Regions from separate parts of the Avibacterium endocarditidis genome, predicted to be linked through region 4. Evidence: riboswitches for the same ligand, from Rfam matches in the RefSeq annotation. Region 4 holds a riboswitch; each other region holds the start of a gene.
The links. A riboswitch is a leader RNA that binds a small molecule or an ion and turns the genes downstream of it on or off. The one in region 4 is predicted to bind thiamine pyrophosphate.
Positions count from the first base shown of each region.

Region 1: it holds a riboswitch for thiamine pyrophosphate, as region 4 does, so the genes downstream of both, thiM (hydroxyethylthiazole kinase) here and ACNAV8_RS07335 (ABC transporter ATP-binding protein) in region 4, are expected to answer to the same signal.
Region 2: it holds a riboswitch for thiamine pyrophosphate, as region 4 does, so the genes downstream of both, ACNAV8_RS01700 (ABC transporter substrate-binding protein) here and ACNAV8_RS07335 (ABC transporter ATP-binding protein) in region 4, are expected to answer to the same signal.
Region 3: it holds a riboswitch for thiamine pyrophosphate, as region 4 does, so the genes downstream of both, thiB (thiamine ABC transporter substrate binding subunit) here and ACNAV8_RS07335 (ABC transporter ATP-binding protein) in region 4, are expected to answer to the same signal.

Region 1 covers NZ_CBCSDH010000002.1:162,011-169,573, forward strand. Annotated here, with positions in the region: gene msbA (lipid A ABC transporter ATP-binding protein/permease MsbA) at 1-560, opposite strand, end outside; gene ACNAV8_RS01835 (DNA internalization-related competence protein ComEC/Rec2) at 621-3,053, opposite strand; gene ACNAV8_RS01840 (REP-associated tyrosine transposase) at 3,291-3,791, opposite strand; TPP riboswitch at 4,081-4,175, shown strand; gene thiM (hydroxyethylthiazole kinase) at 4,336-5,136, shown strand; gene thiD (bifunctional hydroxymethylpyrimidine kinase/phosphomethylpyrimidine kinase) at 5,146-5,964, shown strand; gene thiE (thiamine phosphate synthase) at 5,957-6,619, shown strand; partial or broken gene ACNAV8_RS01860 (autotransporter outer membrane beta-barrel domain-containing protein) at 6,702-7,563, opposite strand, start outside.
Region 2 covers NZ_CBCSDH010000002.1:128,652-136,214, reverse strand. Annotated here, with positions in the region: gene metC (cystathionine beta-lyase) at 1-754, shown strand, start outside; gene ACNAV8_RS01710 (ABC transporter substrate-binding protein) at 815-1,864, opposite strand; gene ACNAV8_RS01705 (metallophosphoesterase) at 1,867-2,982, opposite strand; gene ACNAV8_RS01700 (ABC transporter substrate-binding protein) at 3,063-4,115, opposite strand; TPP riboswitch at 4,219-4,321, opposite strand; gene acnB (bifunctional aconitate hydratase 2/2-methylisocitrate dehydratase) at 4,544-7,150, opposite strand; gene ACNAV8_RS01690 (YciI family protein) at 7,265-7,561, opposite strand.
Region 3 covers NZ_CBCSDH010000014.1:6,028-13,590, forward strand. Annotated here, with positions in the region: gene glnE (bifunctional [glutamate--ammonia ligase]-adenylyl-L-tyrosine phosphorylase/[glutamate--ammonia-ligase] adenylyltransferase) at 1-2,565, opposite strand, end outside; TPP riboswitch at 2,683-2,771, shown strand; gene thiB (thiamine ABC transporter substrate binding subunit) at 2,814-3,818, shown strand; gene thiP (thiamine/thiamine pyrophosphate ABC transporter permease ThiP) at 3,854-5,425, shown strand; gene thiQ (thiamine ABC transporter ATP-binding protein) at 5,502-6,155, shown strand; gene bioB (biotin synthase BioB) at 6,195-7,229, shown strand; gene ACNAV8_RS08695 (Crp/Fnr family transcriptional regulator) at 7,284-7,563, opposite strand, start outside.
Region 4 covers NZ_CBCSDH010000010.1:78,392-85,954, forward strand. Annotated here, with positions in the region: gene ACNAV8_RS07325 (YadA-like family protein) at 1-1,869, shown strand, start outside; gene ACNAV8_RS07330 (hypothetical protein) at 2,177-2,398, opposite strand; TPP riboswitch at 2,681-2,771, shown strand; gene ACNAV8_RS07335 (ABC transporter ATP-binding protein) at 2,851-3,564, shown strand; gene ACNAV8_RS07340 (ABC transporter permease) at 3,564-4,319, shown strand; gene ACNAV8_RS07345 (ABC transporter substrate-binding protein) at 4,328-5,272, shown strand; gene hxpB (hexitol phosphatase HxpB) at 5,317-5,964, opposite strand; gene ACNAV8_RS07355 (fructosamine kinase family protein) at 5,961-6,830, opposite strand; gene grxB (glutaredoxin 2) at 6,982-7,563, shown strand, end outside.

The sequences.
Region 1 (7,563 bases), on a different contig from region 4:
TTTTTCGATACCATACGAATCAGCACCGCAATAATCGGCCCAATCACAAAAAGCACCAAAGAAAGCTGCCAACTGGTATAAATCATCACGCCAAGTAAAGAGATAATATACGCCCCTTCACGCACAATGGTCACCAAGGATCCTGATGAAGAATTGGCGACCTGTTCGCTATCGTAAGTAATGCGCGAAAGCAATTTGCCTGCGGAGTTTTGATCAAAAAACGGCACAGGCATATACATTAAATGCTTGAATAAACGGCGGCGAATGGTCATCACCACTTTGCCCGAAACCCAGCCTAAACAATAAGTTGAAACAAAACTTGTTACGCCACGCACAATAATCAACAGCACCACCACCACAGCCATTATGCGTAAAAAGCTCACGTCCGCTTTACCAAAACCGTCATCAAGCAACGGTTTAAGCATTTGAATTAATGCTGCGTCCGCCAATGCATTGAAAACCAATGTAACGGCGGCGGCAATCAACCCCATTTTGAAAGGGGCGATAATCGGCCATAAGCGTTTGAACGTTTGCAACGTGGTTAAGTCTTTATCTTGCATAATTTCTTCATTTCAGTTAAAAAACTGCGCCATTTTACCTTTATTTTGCCAACAAGCCAATTAATCCCCGATACTTAATCCCCTATACCAAGGGGAAAATTCCGATCTTGCGGTATAAATTTTTATCTGTTCGGGGAAAAATAACAGGCTGATCTGCCCAAAATCTGCCGTATTATACACCGCACTTTGTTGTGCTTTTAGGCGCTCTAATACCACGGAATGGGGAAAATGCCACGGATTACCACGACCACTAGAAATCAAGGCGATCTTAGGTTGTGTTGTTTTAAGCAAATATTCACTGCTAGAGGTTTTACTACCGTGATGCCCTACTTGCAATATCTCTATTTTTCCTGCTAAATCAGCAAATTGCCGTTCTGTTTGGCTATCAGCATCACCAGTTAAAAGCACTTTATACTGCCCATCATCAATCAACAACACGCAAGAATCTGGATTTTCTGCACGCTTACGGATCTTTTGTGGGGAAAGCGCGGTAATGCGTAATCCTTGCCATTGCCATTGTTGCCCCTGAAGACAAAAAGTGCGGTGCGTTTTTCGCTCGATTTTTTCCGATGACGTAATAAGCATTGCATTGGGATAAGCCCGCAACACCGCTTCAGCTCCGCCTGCGTGATCATTGTCGTCGTGGCTTAAAATAAGGTAATCCAGCACAATGCCCTGCCGTTGCAAATAAGGCAAAATTTCTAGCGCAGCCATACTTCCCCCACGCCACGCTGCGCCCGTATCATATAAAATGCCACGCTGATTTTTCACCAATAATGTTGCCAAGCCCTGCCCTATATCTAAGGTTTCCAATCGCCATTTAGGCACATTTATCTCTTGCCACGCCAAATTCATCAGCATTATTCCAAGTAACCCAGCAAAAATAGGTTTCATTTTTTGTAAAAATAACGGACTGGGCAATTTTTCTGCATTGAATAAAATTTTCTTGTTTCCTGCTAAGATCGGTTTTTTCGCTACTTTTTGCGGCAATTTTTGCAAATAAAGCACATACCCCAACCCCAAAATGAGCAACAAAATGACGATCCATTGCGATTGATTTTCTGACAAATCCATCCAATTCCCTTGCCATTGACTGAGCAACGCCGTGATTTTTTCTGCTAAATAATTCGCCCCTTGCCACGAATTAAACGCCCCTTGGCTCAACACTGCAAACAGCACCATTGGCACAAGACATAAACTAAACACTGGCACGGCTAACAGGTTCGCCATCATTCCCGATAAAGACATTCCGTGAAAAAAATAAAGCTGAATCGGGGTAAATAAACACAACAAACCGAGTTGTAGATGAAACAAGGAGAAAATCCAGCGCAGGATTTTTTTCACCCACTGATTTTTAATGGGATAAATTTGCCATTGGATTAAATCCAACGGCACAAGTTGATACCACAAAATCAGGCTTGCCACCGCCCCTGCGGAAAGCCAAAAACTAACGGAAAGTAACATCAGCGGATCCCATAAAATGAGCAATGTCACCACACATTGGAAATATTGCCAAGGCGTATAATAACAGCGTAACACTCGGATCAGACATACCAATCCCAAAGCAAGTAATGCCCTTAAGGTGGGAAGAGAAAACCCAGCCAACTGGGCATAAATTAAAGCAATAAAAGCACCGCACAATAATGGCAAAATTGCCCCGATTCGATGCGTGGGCAAGAAAAACTGTGCCGCTCTGGCAATAGCAAAGCCAAACAACATCGCCAAACCAATATGCAATCCAGAAATGGCAATTAAATGTGCCGTATTGGTTTTCTGATAAATTTGCCAGTGTTCTGCATTAAGCCACGCCCGTTCGCCAAAGCCCAGCGCCAACAATAAACCTTGCATTGGTAAGTCTTGGGTCTGCTGAAAACTGGCCTGCAATAATCGGTCTCGCCACGCTAAATCTTGCGAAATTTGCACCGCACTTTTTACTCTGCCATAGGCAGTGATACCTTGTGAGAAATACCATTTTTGCCGATCAAAGCCCCCTTGATTTAAACGGCTTGATAAGGGTTTGAGCAATAATTCTGCTTGCCAAATTTGCCCTACTTTAATTTGCTCTGCTGCCTGATTTTCCAAATTTTTCTCTGAGTTTTGCCATTGCAAATATATTCGCTGGCTAGGCAAATTTTCCGCCAATTTCCCAGTGGCAATCACCGTTTGATAATCTTGCTGATGTAAGATTTTCTCGATCTTAATTGGAATGCTAATCTTGTTTAAACTGGCGCTCTGCTCCGCTTGGGTCAAAATTTGCTGAGCTTGATGATGAAAATAGCCCAAGCTCAATACAAAAATCACGCCGTAAACCAGCCCTTTTGCGATTTTATAGTAGTCGAAAAGATAGGCTGTCAAAACAGCTAAGATCCCAATTCCCACAGTGCAAAGCATTAACTCAACACTAAGCAATAAGGCTTTCGACACATAAAGCAAACTCAAGCCTGCGCCAATCACCAGCCATAAAATCACATCTAATTTAAGCGAAAATTTCATTCTTACATAAAATGACAACTTACCATTACAAATAAAAATATGATGAAAAAAGCACCGCACTTTCGCAATCTTGTTAAACAATTTTTGCGATCTTGCTCGCATAATACCATCATAACAACACCTCGTAGGGTGGGCTTTAGCCCACCATTTTGGATTGAATAACCTTGTCCCCAATTCATAAAAAACGGTGGGCTAAAGCCCACCCTACGCTCTATGCCACTCCGATTACACCTTTTATTAACTACCCCAATTCAATGGAAAAAATCCTCTTTCAACATCTCTTCGAAATGAGGAAAACGGCCAATCTTTGGGGGCATTAACATAACCGTGTTTAACGGGATTGAAATAGATATAGTCTAAATGATTGTTCAAATCTAGTTCATCACGGATACGATGCTCCCAAAATCGTCTTTGCCATATTCCGGCTTCTCGCTTTTTTATGCGACTTTGGTTCTCATTGCGATACGCCTTTGGTAATAATTTCGTAAATATCGTTTTAAAAAAAGCAATACGCTTAGAATAATTATCATCATCCTGTGGTAATTGCATTATGAAATGCAGATGATCAGGTAACACACAGATTGCGATGGTTTCAAAGGGATACTTTCTCATTGTTTCTTGATAGGCTTGCCGTAATTTTTCTATATGCTGAGTAAGGTAACATTTTGTACGATCTTGCAATGTCAATGTAAAAAAATAACACGCGCCTTTTGTAAAATCTCTCCGATAATTTGGCATTATTTCTGCCCCTCTCATAAGAAACGTAGAAACGTAGGGTGGGCTTTAGCCCACCATTTGGGATTGAATAACCTTGGCCATTGCCAACCCTGATAAAAATGGTGGGCTAAAGCCCACCCTACGCCTACAATTAAAAATAAAAATATGATGAAAAAAGCACCGCTCTTTCGCAATCTTGTTAAACAATTTTTGCGATCTTGCTCGCAAAACGAAAAAATACTTTGCGCAAAATGCGGAAATTCTGAATGGTGAGATTGTGTTTCTGCCTATTTCTTTGTAGAGTGAAGCTATTAAATAGTCGGGGTGCTGCTTTGTGTAGCTGAGATGATACCCGTTGAACCTGATCCAGTTAGCACTGACGTAGGAAACTTATTATGCAAAATCGCAATATTTTTAACCGCACTTTATTCTTCCCTTTTCTATTTTCAAATCGTCACTCCACAACATCATTCCCTATCACATTGATTTTATAGATGATTTTTTATTATAAAGGCAATGGGACTGGGCTTTTTTTACGCTTGATTTTTATTCATAGGAGAAAAAAATGGACTTTAATTTAATCACGAAAATTCGCCAAACCAATCCTTTAATCCACAACATCACCAACATTGTGGTGGCAAACTATGTAGCGAATGGGCTGTTAGCCTTAGGCGCATCACCAATTATGGCAGATGCCGAAGAAGAAATGGCGGATCTTGCTCAATTTAGCGCTGCCTTGGTGATTAACATTGGCACGCTCGATCCTTTCAAAGTGAAAGCTATGTTGGCGGCTGGTAAAGCTGCGAATAAAGCAGGTATTCCTGTGGTGCTTGATCCTGTGGGCGTGGGGGCAACGCAATACCGTAAGGACGTGGTGGCTGAATTACTGAGTAAAGTAAAATTCACCGCTATTCGTGGCAATGCCGGGGAAATTGCCCAGTTAGCAGGGGTGAATTGGGCGGCGAAAGGTGTGGACGCAGGGCAAGGTGAAGGCGATGTGGCACAAATTGCCAAACTGGCCGCGCAACGTCATCAATGTGTTGTGGCAGTGAGCGGTGCGGTAGATTATATCAGCGATGGCGTGCAAGTGGCGACCATTGATAACGGCACGCCAATGTTTCCTAAAATCACAGGCTCAGGTTGTTTGCTTGGCGCGGTGTTAGGGGCTTTTTTAGCGGTCGCCCCAAGCCAACCTTTTAATGCGGTAGTACAAGCCAGTACAGCCTATGCGGTGGCAGGGCAACTGGCTGCGAAAGACTTAGGAAGCACAAAATATGGGCAATTTTACACCGCACTTTTAGATCAACTTGGTGAACTCAATGATCAACAAGTGGCGCAATTCGCACAGGTTCACATTGAAAACTAAGGAGCAACAATGACTCATATTGCACAAGCCCTGACCATTGCTGGATCAGATAGTGGCGGTGGTGCGGGTATTCAAGCCGATCTGAAAACCTTTCAAATGCGTAATGTATTTGGAATGAGCGTGATCACCGCTGTTACTGCACAAAACACCTTAGGCGTAACGGATATTCATTTAATCCCCCTTAGCACCATTAAAGCGCAACTCAAGGCAATTGTAGAAGATTTCACGCCCAATGCGGTAAAAATTGGTATGCTCGGCACGGCTGAAATTATCCAAACCGTGGCCGCTTTTTTGCGTAAGCACCCATTTGCGAATGTGGTTATCGATCCGGTGATGATCGCCAAAGGGGGCGCAAGTTTATTGGAACAATCGGCAATTCAAGCAATGCGTGAGCAACTATTGCCTTTAGCCGATGTGCTAACGCCAAATCTGCCTGAAGCACAAGCCTTAACAGGATTAAAAGCTGAAGATCGACACAGTATTACGCAAATTGCTGAACGTTTACAACAGATGGGTGCAAAAACCGTAATTATAAAAGGTGGCCATCAGCAAAACAGCGGAAGTGCGCTATGCCAAGATTTTATTTTCACGCCGACAGAATCTTTTGTCTTGGAAAGCCCACGTTTTAACACGCCGCATACCCACGGCACAGGCTGCACTTTTTCCGCTTGCTTAACCGCTGAACTTGCCAAAGGGCAACCGTTGGAGCAAGCCTGCAAAACTGCCAAAGCCTTTATTACCAGCGCCATCACGCACCCTTTAAATATCGGACACGGACACGGCCCAACCAATCACTGGGCGTATTCACAGGAGCAAAAAAATGGATAAATCAATTTTACGCTGTTATTTAGTGGCGGGTACACAAGATTGCCGTCATCTGCCCGACTATGCCAATAACCCACAACAAACCTTATTAACACGTTTAGAACAAGCGCTAAAAGCGGGGATAACCTGTTATCAGTTTCGTGAGAAAGGGCAATTTTCTTTGCAAGATCCGCAAAAAATTGAACAACTTGCCCGCCAATGCCAAGATTTATGCCAACAATATAATGTGCCTTTTATTATGAATAATGATGTTCAACTCGCAAAAAAGTTGCACGCAGACGGCATTCACGTTGGGCAAAAAGATACGCCTGTAGAACAATTAGCCCAACAAATTGAAGGCAAAATGTTAATTGGCTTATCCGTCAATACCTTGCAACAAGCTCAACGCCATAACGCCTTTCTCGGCGTGAATTACTATGGCTGTGGGCCAATTTTTACCACATTTTCTAAAGAAGATCCGTCCCCTGTTGTGGGCATTCACTTTATTTCCACCTTGCGCCAGCAAGGCATCAATAAGCCTTTGGTCGCCATTGGCGGAATTAGAACCGAACACGTTCCAGCCCTTTTACAAGCCGGTGCAGACGGTGTTGCAGTGATTTCCACCATTATGCAAGCGGAAGATATTACAGCTACGATACAAAAAATTTTGGCAAAATAACACCGCACTTAACGAAAAGCGAATAGCAAAAAAAGGCATTCAACCAAGATTGAATGCCTTTTATTTTGCTTAATTATCAAACTTAAAAACGATAACCCACTTTTAAACCAAATTGGCGGCTGTGAGAAGATTCATCACCATTCTCATAAGAGAAGGTTGTCCCCACTGACCAAGCCCCCATATTCAAATTGAGTCCTGCTTGATACTGCCAGCCACGATTAAACTGTTGCTGTAAACCGTTGTTATTCACAGTAACCGCATTGTTAAATGTTTTACGACTCGCATCGAAATAATAAAGGGCAAGACTCGGTGAAATAGAAAGCGTGTTCCACTGCCAAGTTTTGGATAATTCTGCTCCAGCATGATAATTAACAAAATCTAAAGCACGAGTATGAACCGCACGACCTTTCAGCTCATAATCAGCAGCCGTGAGGTGATGATAGCGTACCCCAGCTATTGCTTTGAGATCTAGGTATCCTAGCACCCACTTCTTACCTAATGTTGCACCAAAACTAACGATATTACGTTTAAAATCAGCACGTTGCTCATCTAAAGTGATGCGATTATTAGAACGTCCATAACCGATGTCTGCCGCAACAAACAGACCTGACTCACTTTGCACTTTGGCATAAACCGTAGCTTGCGAATAAGTCATCTTGCCGCTTGCATTCTCATAATCAATGTTGCCGCGCGTTTGCGACACTATCGCACCTAAACTAATGCCTTGCTCATTTACAGCACTTTCTACACCTAATTCAGTGTAGTTACTATGCTGTTTATAAACGCGGTAATTATCTGATTGATAATCAGCCTCTTGATAATCGACATTCGTCCATACTTGAGTTTGCTCGCCACCTTCTTGCAACAAACGTTGGTTTAAATGTTGATCGCTGCGTAATATTGCATTTCCTTGTGCAGAAAGTTCCGACAATGCGGTATTTGAT
Region 2 (7,563 bases), on a different contig from region 4:
CAATACCAAAGTAGTGTTTTTAGAATCACCAAGCTCGCTCACAATGGAAGTGCCTGATATTCCTGCCATTGTAAAAGCCGTGCGTGCGGTGAATCCTGACGTGGTGATTATGATTGATAACACTTGGGCAGCAGGCGTGTTGTTCAAGGCATTGGAACACGGTATTGATATTTCGATCCAAGCAGGCACGAAATATTTAGTCGGCCATTCCGATGCAATGATTGGTACGGCGGTGTCTAACGCCCGTTGTTGGGATAAATTACGCGAACATTCTTATTTAATGGGGCAAATGGTAGATGCGGATACCGCTTATATGACTGCGCGCGGTATTCGTACCTTAGCGGTTCGCCTTAAACAACATCAAGAAAATAGCATAAAAGTGGCGCAATGGCTGGCTCAACAGCCTGAAGTCAAAGCCGTGTATCACCCTGCTTTGCCAAGCTGCCCAGGACACGAAAACTTTAAGCGGGATTTCACTGGTTCAAGTGGGTTATTTTCTTTTGAGTTAAACGAAAAATTAACCCAAGAACAATTAGAACGTTTTATGGATCATTTTGAACTCTTCTCAATGGCGTATTCTTGGGGGGGATTTGAATCTTTAATTCTGTATAACCAACCTGAAGAAATTGCCAAAATTCGTCCAAATATTGCACGCAAGCTCACTGGCACATTAATTCGTGTGCATATTGGTTTTGAAGAAGTTGAAGATTTAATCGCGGATCTGAAAGCTGGCTTTGAACGCTTGAAAGGCTAAACTTGAAAGGCTAAAAGCAAAGACCCCACCTAAAAAGTGGGGTCGTTTTTTGGCTAAAAATTAATTTTCTTTTTTCAGTTTGATTTCTTGCACCCATTTATTCACCAAACGTTTCCCTTCTTCTGCTGAACCAAAACGCTCGAAGTCAATATTAATCGGTTTTAAGGTTTTTGGATCAACGGATTTCGGTGAGGCGGTCGCATTCACATTCGTTGGAATTTGATACACGCCCGCTTCACGCCACGGAATTTCTTGTGCTTCTTTGGAAAGTGCCCAATCCACAAATAATTTCGCGTTATCTAAATTTCTTGCGCCTTTAATAATGCTTAATCCGCCAAGAGAATAACTATCGCCCTCACAAGGCAAAATGGCTTCCACGGGCGCACCATTTTCTTTCTCCGTTGCATAACTATGCACAAATCCTACGCTCACGGCGCTTTCGCCACGCGCTAGGTTGCTGGTAACTTGGTTGCTTTTCATATATTGCGACACGTTTGCATCAAGCTGTTTTAAATATTCAAAGGCTTTTTCTTCCCCTAAAAGCTCAATGAGCGTAACAATGGCCGTGTAAGTTGTGCCTGAAAGCTGAGGATCTGGCACTTGAATTTGTCCTTTTAAGCGTGGATCGAGCAAATCTTTCCAGCATTTTGGATAGTCTTTAATACCGAGTTCAGCAAATTTTTCCGTATTCACGCCAAAGCCGAGCACAAGCATATACAAAATAGAGGTGAGATCACCTTTTTTATCCAACAAGGCTTTAAATTGTGGCATTGTTTCCGCTTGTTTTGGTGAGCGATAAGGGCTAAGCAAGCCGAGATCTGCCGCCTGATAATGCAATTCAATTGTGCCGCCATACCACGCGTCTGCTTGCGGATTATTTTGTTCCGCTTTTAACTTGGATAAGGTCGCCCCTGTGCTGTTACGCACAAATTGAGTTTGCACATTGTATTTTTTACTAAAAGTTTGAGTGATTTTCTCGCAAGTTGTGCTTTGCACACTGCAATATATTGTTAGCTTGCCTTCTGCGTGAACGGCATTAGAAAGTAGAGTAGCCGAGCCTAAACAAAGTGCGGTGTAAATTTTGCTTAAATTTTTATTTAGAAAGTTCATCATCACTCCTTTTCGTTCCCTTTCACATCAATAATAAACACTTCCGATTGCGATCCTAATCGCATTGGAATCCCCCAAAATCCATAGCCTGAGGTTACGAAAAAATGCCCGTTGCCAATTTTCTCATAACCGTAATCTAAACGATATAACACTTTTGTGATTAAATTTGCGGGAAACACTTGCCCTTTATGGGCGTGGCCTGAAACTTGAATATCAATCGGCAAGGTGGAATGTTCCATAATTTCTGTTGGACGATGATCTAACAGAAAAATCGGTAAATCCCTTTTTGTTTTATCACGGGTTTTATCAAGTGCGGCTAAAATTTGTTTAGTTTTTGGACGTGCTTTGAATAAATCATCATTGCGTCCAATCAGCACAAAACGGTTATCCACTTCTAGCGCTTGATCCATCAGAACCGTAATGCCCGCCTTGCGAATTTCTTTCGCAATGGCTTGTTGCTGACCAAAGAAATCGTGGTTGCCTAAGGTGGCATAAACCCCAAGGGGCGCACGCAGTTTCGCAAGATGTGGCTGCATTTTTTCTGCTACATAAGCGCGAATATTATCATCCATAATATCGCCTGGCAGCAAAATAATATCCACCTTTTGTTCATTCATTATTTCAGCCAGTTGATCTAACTGTTTCCCACCAAATAAACGCCCAAGGTGAAAATCACTCGCCATTCCAATGCGCAGTGGCTTGAAAGGCTTATCTAGCGTGATTTCATAATGAATTACCTGTGGCGTGTAAGCATTATACACACTCAAGCCAATCAAACTGGCTAAACCAAGGGGATAAAGCCAAGCTAAAGTGCGGTGCAATTTTTGCTTAAATTTTTGTTTTCTAAAAATAAAGTAAATCGCTACGCACACCAAACTGACAAAACTGGCAAAGAGCAAAAACGCCAAAATAAACGCGCTGGTGCGGAACATTGGGTAAATGCGCGACACAGTGAGCAAAATAATACTATTTGCGCCGAGATAAGTAATAAGGGTTAAAATTTTACGACAAACAGGACTGGTATTTTGCAAATAAAGCCAAGATAGCGTGCGGTTAAAAATATAAATGAAGAATTGTAAAAAAATAATACAAATTGCGAAAATAATTTGGTATCGCATTACGAACAGCTTTCCTAAAATAAAAAATCATAAAGAGCGGTTATTTTTAACCGCACTTTATATTTTGTCAATGGAAAAGCTTAGTCAAGCTTAATTTCTTCAATCCAACGCTTAATCAAGCGCTTACCTTCTTCATCTGAACCAAAGCGTTCAAAATCAAAGTCAATGAGTTTTAAGGTTTTTGGATCAGTGGAATTTGGTGAGGCTTTGGCGTGAATATTGGTTGGAATTTGATACATTTTTTCTTCGCGCCACGCAATTTCTTGCGCTTCAGGCGTTAATGCCCAATCCATAAATAATTTTGCATTTTGTAAATTTCTTGCCCCTTTCAAAATGCTGATGCCGCCAAGGGAATAGCTGTCGCCTTCGCAAGGTAAAATGGCTTCCACAGGCGCACCGTTTTCTTTCTCGGTGTGATAACCATTAATAAAACCAATGGTTACCGCCGCATCACCACGGGAAAGATTGGATTTCTCTGTACCACTTTTAGCATATTGAGAAATATTTTTATCTAAGGCTTTCAAATAACGAAAGGCTTCTTCTTCACCGAATAACTGTACTAGCGTTGCGATAAAGGTATAGCCCGTGCCAGTATTGCGCGGATCAGGCATTTGAATTTGATCTTTAAATTTTGGATCGGTTAAATCTTTCCAGCATTTTGGATAGTCTTTAATGCCTAATTGTTTGAATTTTTCGGTGTTTACGCCAATGCCTAACACAATAATGTAGCCAATGGAGGTAACATCGCCGTGTTTGTCGAGCAAGGCTTTAAATTGTGGCATAGTTTCCGCTTGCAATGGTGAACGATAAGGCTCGAGTAAGCCTAATTGTGCGGCTTGAAAGTGCGGCTCAATTGTGCCGCCGTACCAAATATCCGCTTGAGGCAAAGCTTGCTCCGCTTTGATTTTGGCAAGGGTTGCGCCCGTGCTGTTACGCACAAATTTGGTGTCCACGTTATATTTCTTGGCAAAAACTTGCGCCATTTTTTCGCAGACAGAATGTTGCACGCTGCAATAAACCGTTAATCGCCCTTCAGCTTGCGCATTGTGGCTGAATAAAAATAGGCTGCCTGCAGCGCAAATAGGAAGAAGCGATTTGGCTAAAAATGATGAGAGAAAGGTCTTAAATTGCATTGTCATTTCCTTATTAACAAATGATTAAAAAGTGATATTGACGAGCAAGAAAGAAATTAGAAAGGTAAAGCAGAAAATTCCGCAAAATAAAGGCGTTTGCAAGAATATGATCTAATTAGTTTCCTACGTCAGCATTAACTGAATCAGGTTCACGGGTATTATCTCAGCTTGTTTGGATATTCCATCAAGCACCCCGACTAATTCTCGTTTAGTATAGAAAGGGCAGGCTAGGGCTGTCAATGATAAAAAGGTTAAATGGCATTAATTAATGATGAAAAGATTTAATAAAAATAATGAAAAAAATTACCGCACTTTTCTTTTTATTTAGGAAAGAAAATAACTTGCATTTTTATTTTTAATAAACAGAGAAAAAAGAAAGTGCGGTGAAATTTTTTCAATTTTTCACCGCACTTTGTGATAGGCGTTGATTAAGCTGGTGCTTGGAAGATCACTTGATCGGCTTTTTGTGTATATTGATTAAGTTGATCAAAATTCATATAGCGATAAGTGTCGTCTTTGTCCTGCTGTAAATCCGCCACATAGGCTTGGTATTCTTCTGGCGTTGGCAGTTTGCCGAGTAGTGCTGCTACGGCGGCGAGTTCTGCGGAAGCCAAATACACATTCGCCCCTTGTCCTAAACGGTTTGGAAAGTTGCGTGTTGAGGTAGAAACCACGGTGGCGTTGTTTGCCACGCGCGCTTGGTTACCCATACAAAGTGAACAGCCTGGGATTTCAATACGCGCACCACTTTTACCGTAAATGCTGTAATAGCCTTCTTCTGTTAATAGACTGGCGTCCATTTTTGTTGGTGGTGCAAGCCATAGACGGGTTGGAATCACGTCTTTGAATTTGGCTAATAATTTTCCAGCAGCACGGAAATGTCCAATGTTGGTCATACAAGAGCCGATAAACACTTCGTCAATTTTATCCCCTTGCACTTCAGAAAGCAGTCGAGCGTCATCAGGATCATTTGGTGCGCATAAAATCGGTTCTTTGATTTCGTTGAGATCGATTTCAACCACCGCGGCATATTCTGCATCAGGATCAGCGCTGAGCAATTCTGGGTTTTCTAACCATTTTTCCATTGCTTTGATACGGCGTTCAAGGGTGCGCGCATCGCCATAGCCTTCTGCAATCATCCATTTGAGCAACACGATATTAGAATTGAGATATTCAATGATCGGTTCTTTATCTAATTTGATGGTACAAGCCGCCGCAGAGCGTTCAGCAGAAGCATCGGAAAGCTCAAAGGCTTGTTCCACTTTAAGGTGTTCTAGCCCTTCAATTTCTAAAATGCGGCCTGAGAAAATATTTTTCTTGCCTTGTTTTTCTACGGTGAGTAAGCCTTGTTGGATCGCATAATAAGGAATAGCGTGTACTAAATCACGCAAGGTGATCCCCGGTTGCATTTCCCCTTTGAAACGCACTAGCACGCTTTCAGGCATATCCAACGGCATTACGCCAGTGGCAGCAGCGAATGCCACCAAACCTGACCCCGCAGGGAAAGAGATACCAATCGGGAAGCGTGTGTGCGAATCGCCGCCAGTGCCTACGGTATCAGGCAATAACATACGGTTGAGCCAAGAGTGGATCACGCCGTCCCCTGGACGCAGGGATACACCGCCACGGTTCATAATAAAATCTGGCAGGGTGTGGTGAGTAACAACGTCCACCGGTTTTGGATAGGCAGCCGTATGGCAGAAAGATTGCATCACCAAATCCGATGAAAAACCTAAACAAGCGAGATCTTTTAGCTCATCACGAGTCATTGGGCCGGTGGTATCTTGCGAGCCGACAGATGTCATTCTTGGTTCGCAATATTGCCCCGGGCGAATGCCCTCTACACCACAAGCGCGGCCGACCATTTTTTGGGCAAGGGTAAAGCCTTTGTGGTTATCCGCAACGGCTTGTGGTTTGGCGAATACATCATTATCAGGTAAGCCAAGGGATTGACGCGCTTTATGGGTTAGCCCACGTCCGATAATTAATGGAATACGTCCGCCTGCGCGTACTTCATCTAATAACACATTGGTTTTTAAGCTAAATTCAGCCAAAACTTCATCGCTATCGTGCTTGCAGATTTTGCCTTGGTATGGGTAAATATCAATCACATCGCCCATATTGAGCTTGCTGACATCTACTTCAATTGGCAATGCTCCCGCGTCTTCTAAGGTGTTGAAGAAAATAGGGGCAATTTTTCCGCCTAATACCACGCCGCCTGCGCGTTTATTCGGAATGTAAGGAATATCTTCCCCCATAAACCACAACACTGAGTTAGTGGCAGATTTGCGTGATGAACCTGTGCCGACCACATCACCCACATAAGCGAGCGGATAGCCTTTTTCTTTTAACGCATTAATTTGTTGAATTGGCCCAATGTTGCCGGCGTCATCAGGCTGAATGCCTTCTCGTTCATTTTTCAGCATTGCTAAGGCGTGTAAAGGAATATCAGGGCGCGACCACGCATCTTGCGCGGGGGAAAGATCGTCCGTGTTGGTTTCGCCCGACACTTTAAATACGGTAACGGTGATCTTTTCATCTAATTTGGGACGTGATAAATACCAGTCTGCATTCGCCCAAGATTCAAGAATTTGTTGCGCGTAAGGATTGCCTTGTTTGGCACGTTGTTCTACATCGTAGAAATTATCGAACATTAAAAGGGTGGAAGAAAGGGCAGTGACGGCATAAGGGGCGAGGGCTTCATTATCAAGGGCTTGCAGCAAGGGTTCTATATTATAACCACCTTGCATTGTGCCCAAAATTTGCACCGCACTTTCTGGGCTAATCAATGGCGAATGGGCCGTGCCATTGACAATTGCAGCAAGGAAGGACGCTTTGACATAAGCTGCTTCGTCCACCCCTGCTGGCACGCGGGTTTTAAAAAGCTCAAGGAGATAATCGGCTTGCTCAGCAGGGGGATTTTTTAATAATTCGATAAGCTGTGCGGTTTGTTCAGCATCTAATGGTTTTGGTACAACACCTTGTGCCGCACGTTCATCAATATGTTTTTGGTAATTTTGTAGAAAGTTTGACATTGTGTTTCCTCTTATTGCTTTTATCGTTAGGGGTAGCACTTTTCTTGTTTTCACTTTCTTGCGTTAAACAAGAAAAGTGCGGTGTTTTTTGAGAGAATTTTTGCGATTTTTTGCTTAGAAAACTTTCTTAAATGGCTTAATAATCACCTCGCCATAAACGCCAGCTTCCACATAAGGATCTTGGCTTGCCCATTGTTGTGCCGCTTCAAGGCTGTCAAATTGGGCGATTACTGTTGAGCCAGTAAATCCAGCTTCACCGGGGTTTTCGTCATCAATGGCAGGATTTGGGCCTGCAGTTAAAAGGCGGTTTTCTGCTTGTAATTGTTTTAAACGTGCAAGATGTTGTTCACGCACCGCAAGGCGTTGAGCAAGGGTATTGGGTTTGTCTTGAGCAAAAATAACGTAATACATAG
Region 3 (7,563 bases), on a different contig from region 4:
GAGTTGCTCAAGATCCCGTGGTGCAGTCAGCACCTTGTGGCGAATTTGCTCAAAGCGTTGGCGCAAGGCAGGCTCGCCATAAACCGCACGGCTGCGCACCAAGGCTTGTTTTTCCCAGGTCCAAGCTTCATTCAGCTGATAATTTTCAAAAGCACTCAATGAACAGCCAAGCAATCCCGCATCACCTGAAGGGCGTAGGCGAATATCCACTTCGTAAAGAATGCCCGCATTCGTATTCATACTAAAAATGCTGATGACTTTTTGAGCAAGCTTGAGATAAAACTGATTGCTATCAATCACTTTTCTGCCGCCTTGGGTTTGCCCGGTTTGGCTGCCGTCAAACAAGAACACCAAATCCAAATCAGATTTATAGCCCAACTCAAGCCCGCCCAATTTACCATAGCCAACAACCAAAAAGCCTTTTTCATTCGGAGCGAGAAACTCTGGCACGCCAAAACGTGCGGAAACCTGTTGCCACGCTAAATTCACCACCGCATTAATAATGGCTTCCGCTAAATAGGTGAGATGATCACTCACTTTCATTACAGGCAACGCTCCCAAAATGTCGGCAGCCGCTACGCGCAACAAGGTGCTTTGCTTAAATTGACGTAGGGCATCAATAAATTGTTCTTCATCATCTTGCGGTAAACGGAGCAGATATTGCTTTAATTCGCTGCGATATTCGCTAAAATGGGTAGGATTAAGCAACGCGTTGCGATCTAGCAATTCATCAAGCAAAATCGGGTAGCGCGCCACTTGTTGCGCAATCAGTTGCGACTGCGAACACAGCTCAATGAGCTGATTTAGCACCTGTGGATTTTCTACTAATAATTCCAAATAGGTGGTGCGCGTGAGAATTTTGTCCACAATATCCAACATTCGTGGCAGCAAGGTTTCATAGGCCTGATGCTGGAAAATTTGTGTCAGCAACATTGGCATTAATTGCGCCAATACACCACGCCCCCTTGTGCCGATAGGACGGCGCGCTAGCTCGATGCGGAACTGAGCAAGGCGTTGTAAGAGCGGTGCATTTTCTTCCAGTTTTATGCCATTTTGTTGCAACATCTGTTGAATGTCTTCATCATTGAGATCCGTTTCTAAAAAATCGTCCCATTGGCTATTTTCTGGCGTGGACTTATCATTTTCTTCGCCAATTAATTGGGAAAAAACCGACCGCACTTTGTGTTGGTGAGATTGCAATAACGCATAAAAATCTGCCCAGCTGGTGAGATGGTTTTCCACAATGATTGGTTGTTTTTCATTGTTCCATTGAAGGTAATGTTGTACCGCAAAAATCAGGCGTTGGCGATCCAGTTCTTTTTCTGGCAAAAGTTGCGTTTGCTTATCATCAATGGCTTGCAGCACGTTTTCCACACGGCGTAAAAACACATAGGCTTGTTGCAAATCTTGTTTTTCATTTGGGCTAAGCAGGCCTAATTTTTCTAATTCTGGTAAGAGATTAAGCAGAGAATGCTGCTGCAATTTGATTTCACGACCACCACGAATCAGCTGGAAAACTTGCACGATAAATTCAATTTCACGAATCCCCCCTGCGCTAAGTTTAATGTTATCCACTAAACCGCGGCGGCGCACTTCTCGCTCAATTTTACCTTTCATTTCGCGTAACGCTTGAATCACACTGAAGTCAATATAACGGCGATAAACAAAAGGGCGGAGCAAATTTTGCAAGTTTTTCACATTCGGATCTTGCGGATCAGCCCCCAAAATTCGCCCTTTGATCATCGCATAGCGTTCCCAATCGCGCCCTTGTTCTTGGTAATATTGCTCCATCGCGGTAAAGCTTAGCGCCAATGCACCGGCTTCCCCAAAAGGGCGTAGACGCATATCCGTGCGATACACAAAACCATCGGGCGTATATTGATCAAGGGCGTTGATAAGGCGCTGCCCAAGGCGAGTGAAAAACACGCTATTTTCAATGGAACGCCTTGCCCCTTGGGTTTCCCCATTGGCAGGGTAGGTGAAAATGAGATCAATATCAGACGAAAAATTGAGTTCAAATCCGCCTAATTTTCCCATTCCTAAAATATAAAGTTGTTGTGGGTCACCGTGCGCGTCCATTGGCGTTCCCATTTCTGCACAAGTGCGCTGATAAAGCCAATCGCGAGTAGCGATAATAATGGCTTCTGCCAGTTGAGAAAGGCGAACAAAAACCGCTTCTACGGTGGCGAGATTTAGGCTTTGACACAGGCTCAGTTTTGCCATTTCACGGTGGCGAAACAGACGCAGTTGGCGATACAGTTGGGCATCATCATTGATGCTTTCAAGCAAATCTTGCAAGGCTTGGCGATAATAGTCCTTATTTTCTAAAGTGGGGATCTGCTGCCAACATCGGTGCAAAAAGTGCGGTTGTTTTTTTAAGGTTTCTGCCACAAAATCAGACATTGCAATGCCTTGCGCCAACTTGCCAATCGGGCTCGTGGGATCATTTTTCTGCACAGCAATTTGTGTGTAAATTTCTTCATTATACTGTTCGGGGAAGTGTTGAATTAAACTCGCTGCCAGTGCTTGCAAGGTATCCTCAAGGTGGGGAACAGAAAATGCCATAGCCTATCCTTATGAATGATTAACTTATTGCTAACTATAAAGAAATTTTGAGAATTTTTAAACACATAGATTGCATTGGCAACGGAAAATTACTACACTGAAAGCCGAGCTAAAGGCTCAGATTAGTCGGGGTGCTTGATAGCTGAGATCATACCCGTGAACCTGATACAGTTAATACTGACGTAGGAAACTAATTTCTTTGCTGTTTGCGTCAATATTGCTGGTCGTTTTTTATGGAAGGAAACACTATGCAATTCAAAAAATCTTTTTCTCTTACTTTTCTTACCGCACTTTTTAGTACCCACCTTATGGCGGCACAAAGCCCGCAAAATGTGCAAGTTTACACTTATGATAGCTTTAGCGCAGATTGGGGCGCAGGCCCGAAAGTGAAAGCCTTGTTTGAGCAAGCTCACCCGCAATGTCAGGTAAATTATGTGCCTTTTGATAGCACAGGCGTGATGTTTAATCGCATTCGTCTTGAAGGAAAAAAGAGCAAAGCAGATATTGTGCTAGGCTTAGATCAAACAATGCTTGAGGAAGCAAGAAAAACACAATTATTTGCCGAAAATAGCGTACCAACGGAACAACTTTCCTTGCCAGTGAAGTGGCAAGACAAGGTGTTCTTACCTTATGATTTTGGTGCTTATGCCTTTGTTTATCATAAAGAAAAATTACCAAATCCACCAAAAAGCCTAAAAGAATTAGTGGATAACCAACAACTTCGCGTCATTTACCAAGATCCGCGCACCAGTGGTGTGGGGCGTGGTTTAGTGATCTTAATGAATGAAGTTTATGGTGATGATGTGGCGGCAGCGTGGAAAAAACTCGCTAGCCACACCGTTACTGTAGGCAAAGGCTGGTCGGAAACCTATGGCGCATTTTTAAAAGGCGAAGCGGATTTAGTGTTTAGCTATAACACATCACCGCTTTATCACTTATTAAATGATAAAGATGCCAATTACGCCGCCACTGATTTTGCGGAAGGGCAAGTATTACAAATTGAAACCGCGGCACGAATGGCAAATCACCCAAATGCTTGTGCAGATGCCTTTATGCAATTTTTGATTTCACCGCAGGCACAAAGCCAAATTTCACAAAAAAATGTGATGTTTGCCGTAATTGATGAAAAAATTGAACCGCACTTTGATGCCTTAAAACAAGCGCAGCAGAGCAAAACCACCTTGGGTAGTGGCGTCAATGCAGAGCAATTAAAACAATGGACGAACACTTGGCAAGCCAGCTTAACACAATAATTCGCCGTAACTTGCAAAAATTCCCCTTGTCGTCAATGGCTGGGGGAATTGGCGTGATTTTGCTGTTAGGCGCATTTTATCTGTTTGCCTTAAGTGCGGTGTTAAATGTTGGCAATGATCATCAATGGACGACACTTTGGCAAGATAGCTATGTGCGTCACGTTATCGCATTTAGTTTTGGGCAAGCCTTTTTATCGGCGTTTTTATCTGTACTGGTTGGGCTGTTTTTTGCGCGCGCATTTTTTTACCAAGATTTCCGTGGCAAATCACTGATTTTAAAATTATTTTCTCTCACTTTCGTGTTGCCTGCCTTGGTGGCGGTGCTAGGTTTGCTCGGGATTTACGGACATTCAGGCTGGTTGGCAAGCTTACTTTCCACCCTTGAGATTGATTGGAAACCTAATATTTACGGCTTGAGTGGCATTTTAATTGCGCACTTATTTTTTAATATCCCTCTTGCCAGCCGTTTATTTTTGCAAGCGCTCTCAAGTATTCCCAATCAGCAACGGCAGCTCAGTTCACAATTAAATATCCGTGGTTGGCAATTTATCCGTTTGATCGAATTACCTTACTTACGCCAACAGTTTTTGCCAGCGTTTACTTTAATTTTTATGCTGTGCTTCACCAGTTTTGCCATTGTGCTAACCCTTGGCGGCGGTCCGGCTTACACCACCTTAGAAGTGGCAATTTATCAAGCCATTTTGTTTGAGTTTGATTTGCCGAAAGCCGCGATGCTCGCGTTATTGCAATGCGGGTTTTGCGTACTACTGCTTGCGCTTAGCAGTTTGTTTAACAGCAAAGATCCGAGCCAGCTTAATTTGCGTCATTTTTGGCGAGAAAAACAAACAAGTGCGGTGCAAATTTGGCAAGTTTTTTGTGTCAGCAGCGTGCTGATTTTTCTCTTTTCCCCACTGCTTTATATGGTGGTGGCAGGGTTAGATTGGCAAGCGTGGCAAAAAGTGGCGGCCAATCCCCAGTTATGGCGCGCCTTAGGCTATTCTTTAAGTATCGCCTTATGTTCTGCGCTATTTGCGATTTTATTTTCAATGGCATTGCTCTTTTTGGCTCGCCGTTTAGCTTGGCAACATCACCGCTATTGCGCCAATTTAATTAGCAATATGGGAATGATCGTGCTTGCGATCCCCACCTTGGTGGTGGCGCTAGGGTTGTTTATTCGCTTGCAAGCAATGGATTTTCAGCCGTGGCATTTATTGCTGATTGTGGCATTTTGTAATGGCATTTTGGCGATGCCTTTTGTGATCCGCACGCTTTCTGTGCCAATGTATCAAAATATGCAATATGATCGCCTTTGCCAATCTCTCGGCGTGCAAGGTTGGCAACGCTGGAAATGGGTGGAATGGCAAGCTATCAACACCCCAATGCGATATGCTTTCGCCTTGGCTTGTGCTTTATCTTTGGGAGATTTCACCGCTATTGCTTTATTCGGCAATCAAGATTTTATCTCTCTGCCGTATTTGCTTTATCAGCAATTAGGCTCATATCGTATGCAAGAAGCGAGCGTTACCGCCTTGATTTTATTATTGTTATGTGGCGCATTATTCGTGCTGATTGAGCGTTCGCAAAGGCAGGGCAAAGATAAAATTTGAAAAAATTGCACCGCACTTTATCTTTGCATTTTGGTATGTTTACCACATTCTTTCGTTTTATGATTTAGGCAACACGATGATTAAACTGGATACTTATTTTCATTACCCCAATCAACCAATGCACTTTAAGCTGCATATCCCCGCAGGACAACGGGCGGCCATTGTAGGGGCGAGTGGGGCAGGAAAAAGCACCTTGCTCAACCTCATTGCAGGATTTGAATTGGCGGACAAAGGGGAAATTTGGCTCAACGGGCAAAATCACACCTTTAGCGCCCCTCATCAACGCCCTGTTTCAATGCTGTTCCAAGAGAATAATTTGTTCACTCATTTGACGGTAGCGCAGAATATTGCTTTAGGGCTAAAACCAAGTCTAAATCTTAGCGAGTTAGAAAAAGCTAAGGTGGCGAAAGTGGCAAGTGCGGTGGGATTAGGGGAGTTTTTAAATCGCTTGCCTAATGCCCTTTCAGGCGGACAAAAACAACGTGTCGCCTTGGCGCGTTGTCTGTTGCGCGATAAACCTATTTTATTGCTTGATGAACCCTTTTCCGCCCTTGATCCTCATTTACGCCAAGAAATGTTGCATTTATTGGATAAGTTATGCCAGCAGAAAAACTTGACTTTGCTTATTGTGACGCATCAACCTGATGAATTAACAGGAAAAATTGATCGCCTTTTGGTGGTTGAAAATGGTAGGATTAGTGATAAACCATTACCCGAATTAAAAATTTAAGTCTAAAATAGACCGCACTTTTTACAACAAGGATAATTTATGACAACCACAAACATTCAAATTCCCTCTTTAACACCGCACCCAACGTTGGAATACTGGTCAGTGTGTAAAGTGGAAGCTTTATTTGAAACGCCTTTTTTAGATCTTGTGTTCCGTGCTGCACAGGTTCATCGTGAGAATTTCAATCCGCGCGCGATTCAGCTTTCCACCTTAATGTCGATTAAAACTGGTGGCTGCCCAGAGGATTGTGGTTATTGTCCGCAATCGGCGCGTTATCAAACGGGCGTGCAAAATCAGCAACTGATTGATGTTGATGAAATTGTGGAAAAGGCGAAAGTGGCAAAATCTCGTGGCGCAAGCCGTTTTTGTATGGGGGCGGCGTGGCGTGGGCCAAAGCCAAAAGATATTGAAAAAATCACCACCATTATCAAAGCGGTGAAAGCGCTTGGCTTAGAAACCTGCGGCACATTTGGCTTATTGCAAGACGGAATGGCTGAAGATCTGAAAGAAGCTGGGCTAGATTATTACAACCATAATATCGACACTGCGCCAGAACATTACGAAAAAATCATCGGCACACGCCAATTTGATGATCGCATTAATACCCTTGGCAAAGTGCGTAAAGCTGGCTTAAAAGTCTGCTGTGGCGGGATTGTTGGAATGGACGAAACTCGCAAAGAGCGCGCGGCCTTTATCGCCAGCCTTGCGAATCTTGATCCACAACCTGAATCTGTGCCAATCAACCAATTAGTGAAAGTGGAAGGCACGCCATTGGCAGAAGCGGCAGAATTAGATTGGACAGAATTTGTTCGCACCATCGCCGTGGCTCGCATTGTAATGCCAAAAAGCTATGTGCGTTTATCCGCAGGTCGTCAAGGAATGTCGGAAGAAATGCAAGCAATGTGCTTTATGGCAGGGGCAAATTCCATTTTCTACGGCGATAAATTGCTCGTTACTGAAAACCCTGAGGAAGACGGCGATCAACTGCTTATGGCAAAACTCGATCTTGAGCCAGAAACGGAAGAAAATCGCGGGTTAAAAGAAGAACCCTCTTTGTTTAAAGAAGTGATGTAATAGTAAACTAGAATAGAAAAATCAATGGCAGCGAAAGCTGCCGTTTTTTATACCTTATAACAACCCTTTTTTACGCAAATCCCGACTAATACGAATAGCGGTTTCTGTTTCGCAGCCAGCGTATTCACCAATTTCACGGTGTGTCCAGCGGTATTCAGGGAAGTTTTCTTTTAAGAAATAAATGCCATCAATCACTCGATCAAGGCTTTTTAAATAAGCGCTTTTGGCAAGGCGATCTTCCGCATCTCGTAATTCATTGGATAAAATTTGGAATAATAAACGAATGGTTTCAGGATTATCTAAAAAGAATAAATCAACATCTTGCGGCGTGATT
Region 4 (7,563 bases):
AATACTCGTGTTGATGTGGAAGATGGAGCTTTAGTTGTGAAAATGGCTAAAGATCTGACAGACTTAGATTCTGCTAAATTCGGTAAGGATGGTGATAACACAGTCATTAATAAAGATGGCATTACTATTACTAATTCTGATCCAACTAAACCAGATGTAAGTTTAACTGAAAATGGTTTAAGCAATGGTGGTAATAAAATCACCAACGTTGCAGCAGGTGAAGATGATACTGATGCAGTTAATGTGAAACAGTTAAGAGAAGCCGCTGCGGCAGCGACAACAACAGTCGAGTCTTCTGATGGTACAATTGATGTAAGTCGTCCTCAGCCTCAACCAGAAGATGGTCATATTCACTATGACTTGAAAGTGAACTCTCAAAAAGTGGTTGAGAATGCACAATTACCAGTGGTTTATACCAACAAAGATGGTGATAAAGTGTATAAACAGGCAGATGGTTCATTTAATACTAAGCAAGATGGTAGTGGTACGAAAGTTGAAGCGGGTGATGTCATTGCATCAATGAATAGCGCAGATGGTTCAACTACTTCTCCGACTAAATTAGCGAATGTAGGTACATCTATTGGAGACATTAGTCCAACTGTAGATGGTAAGCCAGTTCCTGCTGATAAAGCGGACTTCTTAGATCAACTTGCAGAAGCAGGTAAAGATGGAAGTAAAGTGGCTAATAATGCAGTTAATGTAAGTGATCTACACAACACTGCAGATGCATTAGTTAATAAAGGCTTTAACATTGCTGCAGATAATGGTGGTGATGATAATGTTAAATTAGGGGAAACAGTTAAATTTACTGACCCTAATGGAAATATCATTACAACTGTAAAAGACAATGAGATCCAATTTGCCTTAAATAGCGAAGTATCTATTGGTGGTAAAGATGGTAAACCTGGCTCTATTGGTGTGAAAGGTGCTGATGGCAAAGATGCTGTAGCAATCAATGGTGCTGATGGAGGCTCAATTGTTGTTGGTGGCAAAGATGGTGTTCCAGGAAAAGATGGTGCTCCAGGTATTGCAATTAATGGCAAAGATGGTTCTATCGGTATTGCTGGTAAAGATGGTTCAAATGCCGGTGTAACCGTTGCACAAGGCGAAAAAGGACTGGCTGGTAATGATGGTAAAGATGGCGAGAGCAAAACTCGTATTGTTTACACTAAACCAGATGGTAATACTGAACAAGTAGCTACCTTAAATGATGGCATCAAATACCAAGGCGATGTTGGTAATGCTCAAATGACATTAAATAACACAACTCAAATTGTGGGTGGTGTAACTGATGCAGATGATCTTACTGATAACAACATCGGTGTTGTTGCAAAACAAGATGGTAAGAATGCTAAGTTAACAGTTAAACTTGCTAAGGATCTTAAAGGTCTAAATTCCGTCACTACGACAGATGCAGCAGGAAACTCTACAACTGTTCAAGGTAATGGTGTAACAATTAGTGGTCCAAATGCAGCTGGCAATAATAGTACAGTAAGTTTGACAACTAATGGCCTGAATAACGGCGGTAACCGTATTACTAATGTAGCAGATGGTAAAGATGATACTGATGCTGTGAATGTAAGACAGTTAAAAGGTGCTGTTGGTAACATTAACAATAACATCAATAAACTTAATAAAGACCTTCGTGCAGGTATTGCAGGAGCAACTGCGACAGCTGGTTTACCGCAGGTTTATATGCCTGGTAAATCAATGGTAGCAGCAGCAGCAGGTACTTATAAAGGACAAGGTGCTATTGCCGTAGGTTATTCAAGAGCAAGTGATAATGGTAAAGTTATCTTGAAATTAACAGGTAATGCAAATACTCGTGGAGACTTTGGTGGCTCTGTGGGTGTTGGCTATCAATGGTAGTTTCGTTACTTGACTAACTGTTAGAATAAAAATCCTTTCCCTTAGGGGGAAGGATTTTTTATATATTGATTAGCAGGTAATGGTAAAGATTGCTATGATTTGTAAGGTTGATAAAGACAAAAAGATTGATTTTTCACAAGAATTTTAGGCGACATTATTTTACTAAAGATAAAAAAATCCCACTTTGTTAAAGTGGGAGAGGAGTTTTTCTTATGTTTAAAATTAAGGAGTAAGTAAAAGTTTATAAGAATAATGAACAATAAAAAAGCCTTGGTTAACAGGGCTTTCTACATACTACAACAGTATATTATAAACCTTCAGATGCCCATTTTGCAGCAACACAACGGTTAGGAGCAGTCACTACTGTACCATCTTTCTTTTTATATGGAGTTGGCTCATATTCTTTAGTGCAACCAACACCATCATATTCACTAGGATCTACAGGTACAGGTTGACCAGCGGAAGCAAGCACTTGTGAAGATAAGAATGCTGCCATAGCGCCTAATACTAATTTAGATTTAAGTTTCATAATGAACTCCTTTGTTGTTATTTTAATTGTAAAAAGATGAGTCAATACTGTCTGACTCGTAATACAGAATACTCTTTTAAATAGTAAAGTCAATATTTATTCTTCTCCGACCAGTATGAGAAAAGATTAAGTGTATCAATGGGTTATAGTTATTTTATTGACTTTTATTTAGCATAAGATGGCAATATTTAAATAAATTTTAAATATTTCTTGTTATATTATAAAAATATAATTTTTTGGTCTGTAAACTTTGATTTTTATTTGAACTTCCGCTACACTGTTTTGCATTAGTCGGGGTGCTTGTTTAAGCTGAGATGATACCCGTGAACCTGATACAGCTAATACTGACGTAGGAAACTAATTATGCAAACGCTTCTTTTCTTATTAAATTCTCACCTCACTTCTTTTATTTTTAACGGCTTTTTTCCATTACGTTGATTGGTGAATGAACGATGAAAGCCATCGAAATTTCCGATCTTAAACTCAGTTTTGCTGAGCAACCTTTGTTTGAGCATTTTCATTTTAGCGTATCACAAGGGGAGTGGGTGGCGTTGCTTGGTGCATCAGGCGTGGGAAAATCAACCTTATTGCGTGCCATTGCAGGGTTAGAAAATCAGGCGATTGTGCAAGGGCGCATTCAGTGTTCAGGCAAAATTGCTTGGCTTGCACAGCAGGATAGTTTGTATCCTTGGCTGTCTATTTTAGATAATGTTCAGCTTTATCAGCATCTTACTCATAGCAAAACGAAAAAAACGGAAGAAAAAGCCCGCACTTTATTAAGTGCGGTGAAAATGGAACAACATTTGCATAAGCCTTGTTATCAGCTTTCTGGCGGACAGCGGCAGCGCGTGGCGTTGGCTCGAACGCTAATGCAAGATGCAGAGATTATTTTAATGGACGAACCTTTTTCCGCGTTAGATGCCGTAACCCGCTTGCAATTACAGCAGCTTTCACATCATTTATTAGCAGATAAAACTGTGTTGCTTATCACCCACGATCCACAAGAAGCCTTATTGCTAGCGGATAAAATCTATATTTTGCACCAACAACCCGTTCAGCTTTCACCGCCCATTTGCCCGCAAGGCAAAGCGCCAAGAGATTTTTCGCAAGAGAAATTATGGCAATTACAGCAATATTTATTTAAGCAGTTAATGGGGGAACATTAATGTTGTCGTGGCAAAGCCTATTTCGAGCATTGATAATGACCTTATTTTTCGCCTTGTGCTGGCAAGGGGCGATTTCAATTTTTGCGATCCCACATTATTTATTGCCTGAACCTGTTGCCGTGCTAAATGAAGTGTCTTCACAATGGGCTTTATTATTTATGCACGCCAAAATTACTTTATGGGAAATTTTATTAGGGCTGGTGCTTGGATTTTTATTTGGTTTGCTTTCAGCCTTATTGCTGGCTTCTTCACGAACACTTTCAGCCTTTTTATTGCCCATTTTAATTGCCTCGCAGGCGATCCCTGTTTTTGCTATTGCGCCATTATTGGTGCTTTGGTTTGGCTATGGCATTGCATCAAAAATTGCGATGACTATTTTGATTATTTATTTCCCAGTTACCGCCGCTTGTTATGACGGCTTGCGTAACACCCCAAAGCAATGGTTAGAGCTGGCTAAAACAATGGGAATTTTATCAAGGCAATTATTATTTAAGGTTCGCTTACCTGCCGCTTTGCCTGCGTTAGCCTCGGGCTTGCGCATTGCGGTTTCCGTTGCCCCTATTGGAGCGATTGTGGGGGAATGGGTAGGATCATCACAAGGGCTTGGTTATTTAATGTTGCAAGCCAATGCACGAATTCAAATTAGCTTAATGTTCGCGGCGTTGTTTATTTTGGTGGTTATCGCACTCTTGCTGTATTTCGTGATAGATAAATTGCTTCACCGCATTATTCCTTGGGTCTGTCATTTACGTTAGGAGAAAAAATGAAAAAACAATGGTATTTATGCAGTTTAATTTTCGCTTTAGGTATGAGCATTAGCGTGCAAGCCAAAGAAAAATTAACCTTATTGCTGGATTGGTTTGTTAATCCCGATCACGCCGCCATTATTGTGGCACAGCAAAAAGGCTTTTTTGCGGAAAATGGGTTGCAGGTTGAGATTATCGAGCCCGCTGATCCTTCAATGCCCCCTAAATTAGTGGCAGCAGGGCAGGCAGATTTAGCAGTGGATTATCAGCCACAGCTGCAAATGCAAGTGGCAGAAGGGCTGCCGCTGGTGCGTGTTGGCACCTTAATTTCAACGCCGTTAAATAGCCTTGTGGTGCTAAAAGATAGCGGTATTGAACAGATTGCCGATTTAAAAGGGAAAAAGATCGGTTATTCCGTGAGTGGTTTTGAAGATGCGTTACTTGGTGCAATGTTGAAATCTACCCACCTTTCTTTAAATGATGTGGAATTAGTGAACGTGAATTGGTCGCTTTCTCCCGCATTATTTAGCGGACAAGTCGATGCGGTTATTGGTGCATTTCGTAATTTTAAGCTAAATCAGATGGAGATAGAAAAGAAACCGGGCAAGGCGTTTTATCCAGAAGAACAGGGCGTGCCAATGTATGATGAATTGATTGTTGTGGCTAATAAAAATCAGCTTCCTGCGAAAAAAATTCGTGCATTTTTGACTGCACTTGAACAAGCCAGCGTTTATATTTTAAACCACCCACAACAAAGTTGGCAGGCGTTTGTGAGCTATAGACCGCAAGATTTAGACAACGAACTCAATCGCTTGGCTTGGCGTGATACCTTGCCACGTTTAAGTTTACGCCCAAGCGCCTTAGATAACGCACGTTATGAGAAAATGGCACAATTTATGCAGCAACAAGGCCTGATTAAGCAGGTTCCTAAATTGTCTGATTATGCCATTCAAGTGGAATAAGAAATAGGCTAGGTAAAAAGTGCGGTGAAAAATACCGCACTTTTTTATGCACAAATCTCAGGAATTTGAGCTAGCTGTTCTAGTTGATAATCCGCTAATGCCCAACGCGGATCGGTGCGTTCAACGGGAGCTGGGATAACAGCGCAGCGCATTGACGCGGCTTTCACTGCGGTCATTCCTAGCACGGAATCTTCAATGCCTAAACAGGCTTGGGGTTCAACACCTAATTGATGGGCTGCGTGTAAATAAACCTGCGGGTGCGGTTTGTTGTAATCTAATTCTGTGGCTGATGAGAGATACTGGAAATAAGATGCAATGCCGCAGCGTTCAGTGATTTGTTCTAATAAATAGCGTGGCGAAGCGGAAGCAACCGCCAGCTTACAACCAAGTGCGGTGAGTTTTTCAAGGGTTTCTGGCACATTTGGCATTAAGGGCTTATTTTCCAAAATCATTGAAATGGCACAGTCATTCATTCGTTTTACCATTTCTTCAACAGGAACAGGCGTTTTTTGATAGCGTTGATAAACGGTTTTGACAATACCAAGAGCTGGCATTCCCGTGAGTTCTTGCATTTCTTGCAAGCTAACAGGAATACCAATTTGCCCAAATACTTCCACGCCAGCTTGTTTCCAAAAAGGTTCGGAATCAATCAGAACGCCGTCCATATCGAAGATAACTGCTTGAAATTTCATAGATTCCCCTTGAGTATTTTTTCAATGATCGCTTTGGTGAGCGCCACATAATGAGCAGAAAAACGATGACTAAAATTTAACAAATAATAAAGCTGATAAAGCGGTTTGCGTTGCGCATAGCCTTCATCAATCGGCAAAGTGCGGTGGTAATTTTGATAGAATGTTTCAGGAAACGGCTGGAATAATTCACTAAATGCCAGATCGCATTCGTGATCGCCCCAGTAACACGCGGGATCGTAAGTAAAAGGTTGGCCATTTGCCACTGCACAGTTTTCAATCCAAAGATTGCCGTGCAACAAGGCAGGTTTTGGCTGATGTTTGGCTAGCCCTTTGGCGACAACGGCGACCAATTCATCAATATCAGTAAAAGCTAAACCTTTCTCTTTGCAGATCTGTAATTGCCAGCCAATGCGTTGTTCGCTGAAAAATTTTGCCCAATTATCTGACCAACCATTTGGCTGATAAACTGGCCCAAGCCAAGTGTCAAAATCGAGCCCGTAATGCTCGGCATTGCCCCATTGGTGCAAGTTGGCTAATTGCGAGCCAAATTGTGCCATTGATTGCGCGTTCGGTTCTCTGAAAGGAAGGGCTTCGAGCAGTAAAAAACTGTGGTTTTGTGAACAGCCTACGCCGTAAACTTGCGGTACTTGAATTGTCCCTGTTTTGGCTAGTAATTCCAGCTGATCGGCTTCGGCACGAAACATAGAGCGGTAGGATTTTTCATTAATTTTCACAAAAACGGGCTGGATTCCATCATCAATAATCCAAGCTTCGTGCATTTCGCCAGTATGCACTTTACGTTTTTGCTTGATAAAATAATACGCACCAAGATGTTCGGCTAAAACTTGAGAAATTGATTTCCACATAAGTCCCCCCATATTCAACTTGCGCCACGCCTTGATCATAAAGGAAATGGGCAAAATAATCTGTGATGAACTTCAAGTTTTTTATTTGCGGGGAGAAAAATTTGCGGTAAGGTAGCGCCTATTCGCTTAATTGTTTAGTAAGGAGCAAAAAATGAAATTATACGTTTATGATCATTGTCCATTCTGCGTGCGTGCCAGAATGATTTTTGGCTTGAAAAATTTGCCAGTGGAAGAGCAAGTGTTATTGAGTGATGATGAAGCCACGCCAGTATCACTCATCGGCAAAAAAATGGCGCCAATTTTGATTAAAGAAGACGGCACGGCAATGCCAGAAAGTTTGGATATTGTCCATTATGTGGATCAAAATTATGGTGATCTGTTGTTGCCAGATGATGATGTGCGTAGCGATCTGCAAGCGTGGATGCAGGCAGTGAGCCGTTATTATAATCATCTTTTATTACCGCGTTTTGTGAAATTAGGCTTGCCTGAATTTGCTACCCAAAGTGCGGTGGATTATTTCGTTAAAAAGAAAACTGAAAGTATTGGTGATTTCGCCGAAAATCTGGCAAATTCTGCTCAATATATCGAAAAATTACAGCAAGATTTCACCGCACTTGAGTATTTGATTTTGTCAGAAAATGGCGCAAATGATCAGCTTTCTATGGAAGATATTTTGCTTTTCCCAATGCTGCGTAACCTCACTTGTGTGAAAGGGCTTGTGTTCCCGCCGAAA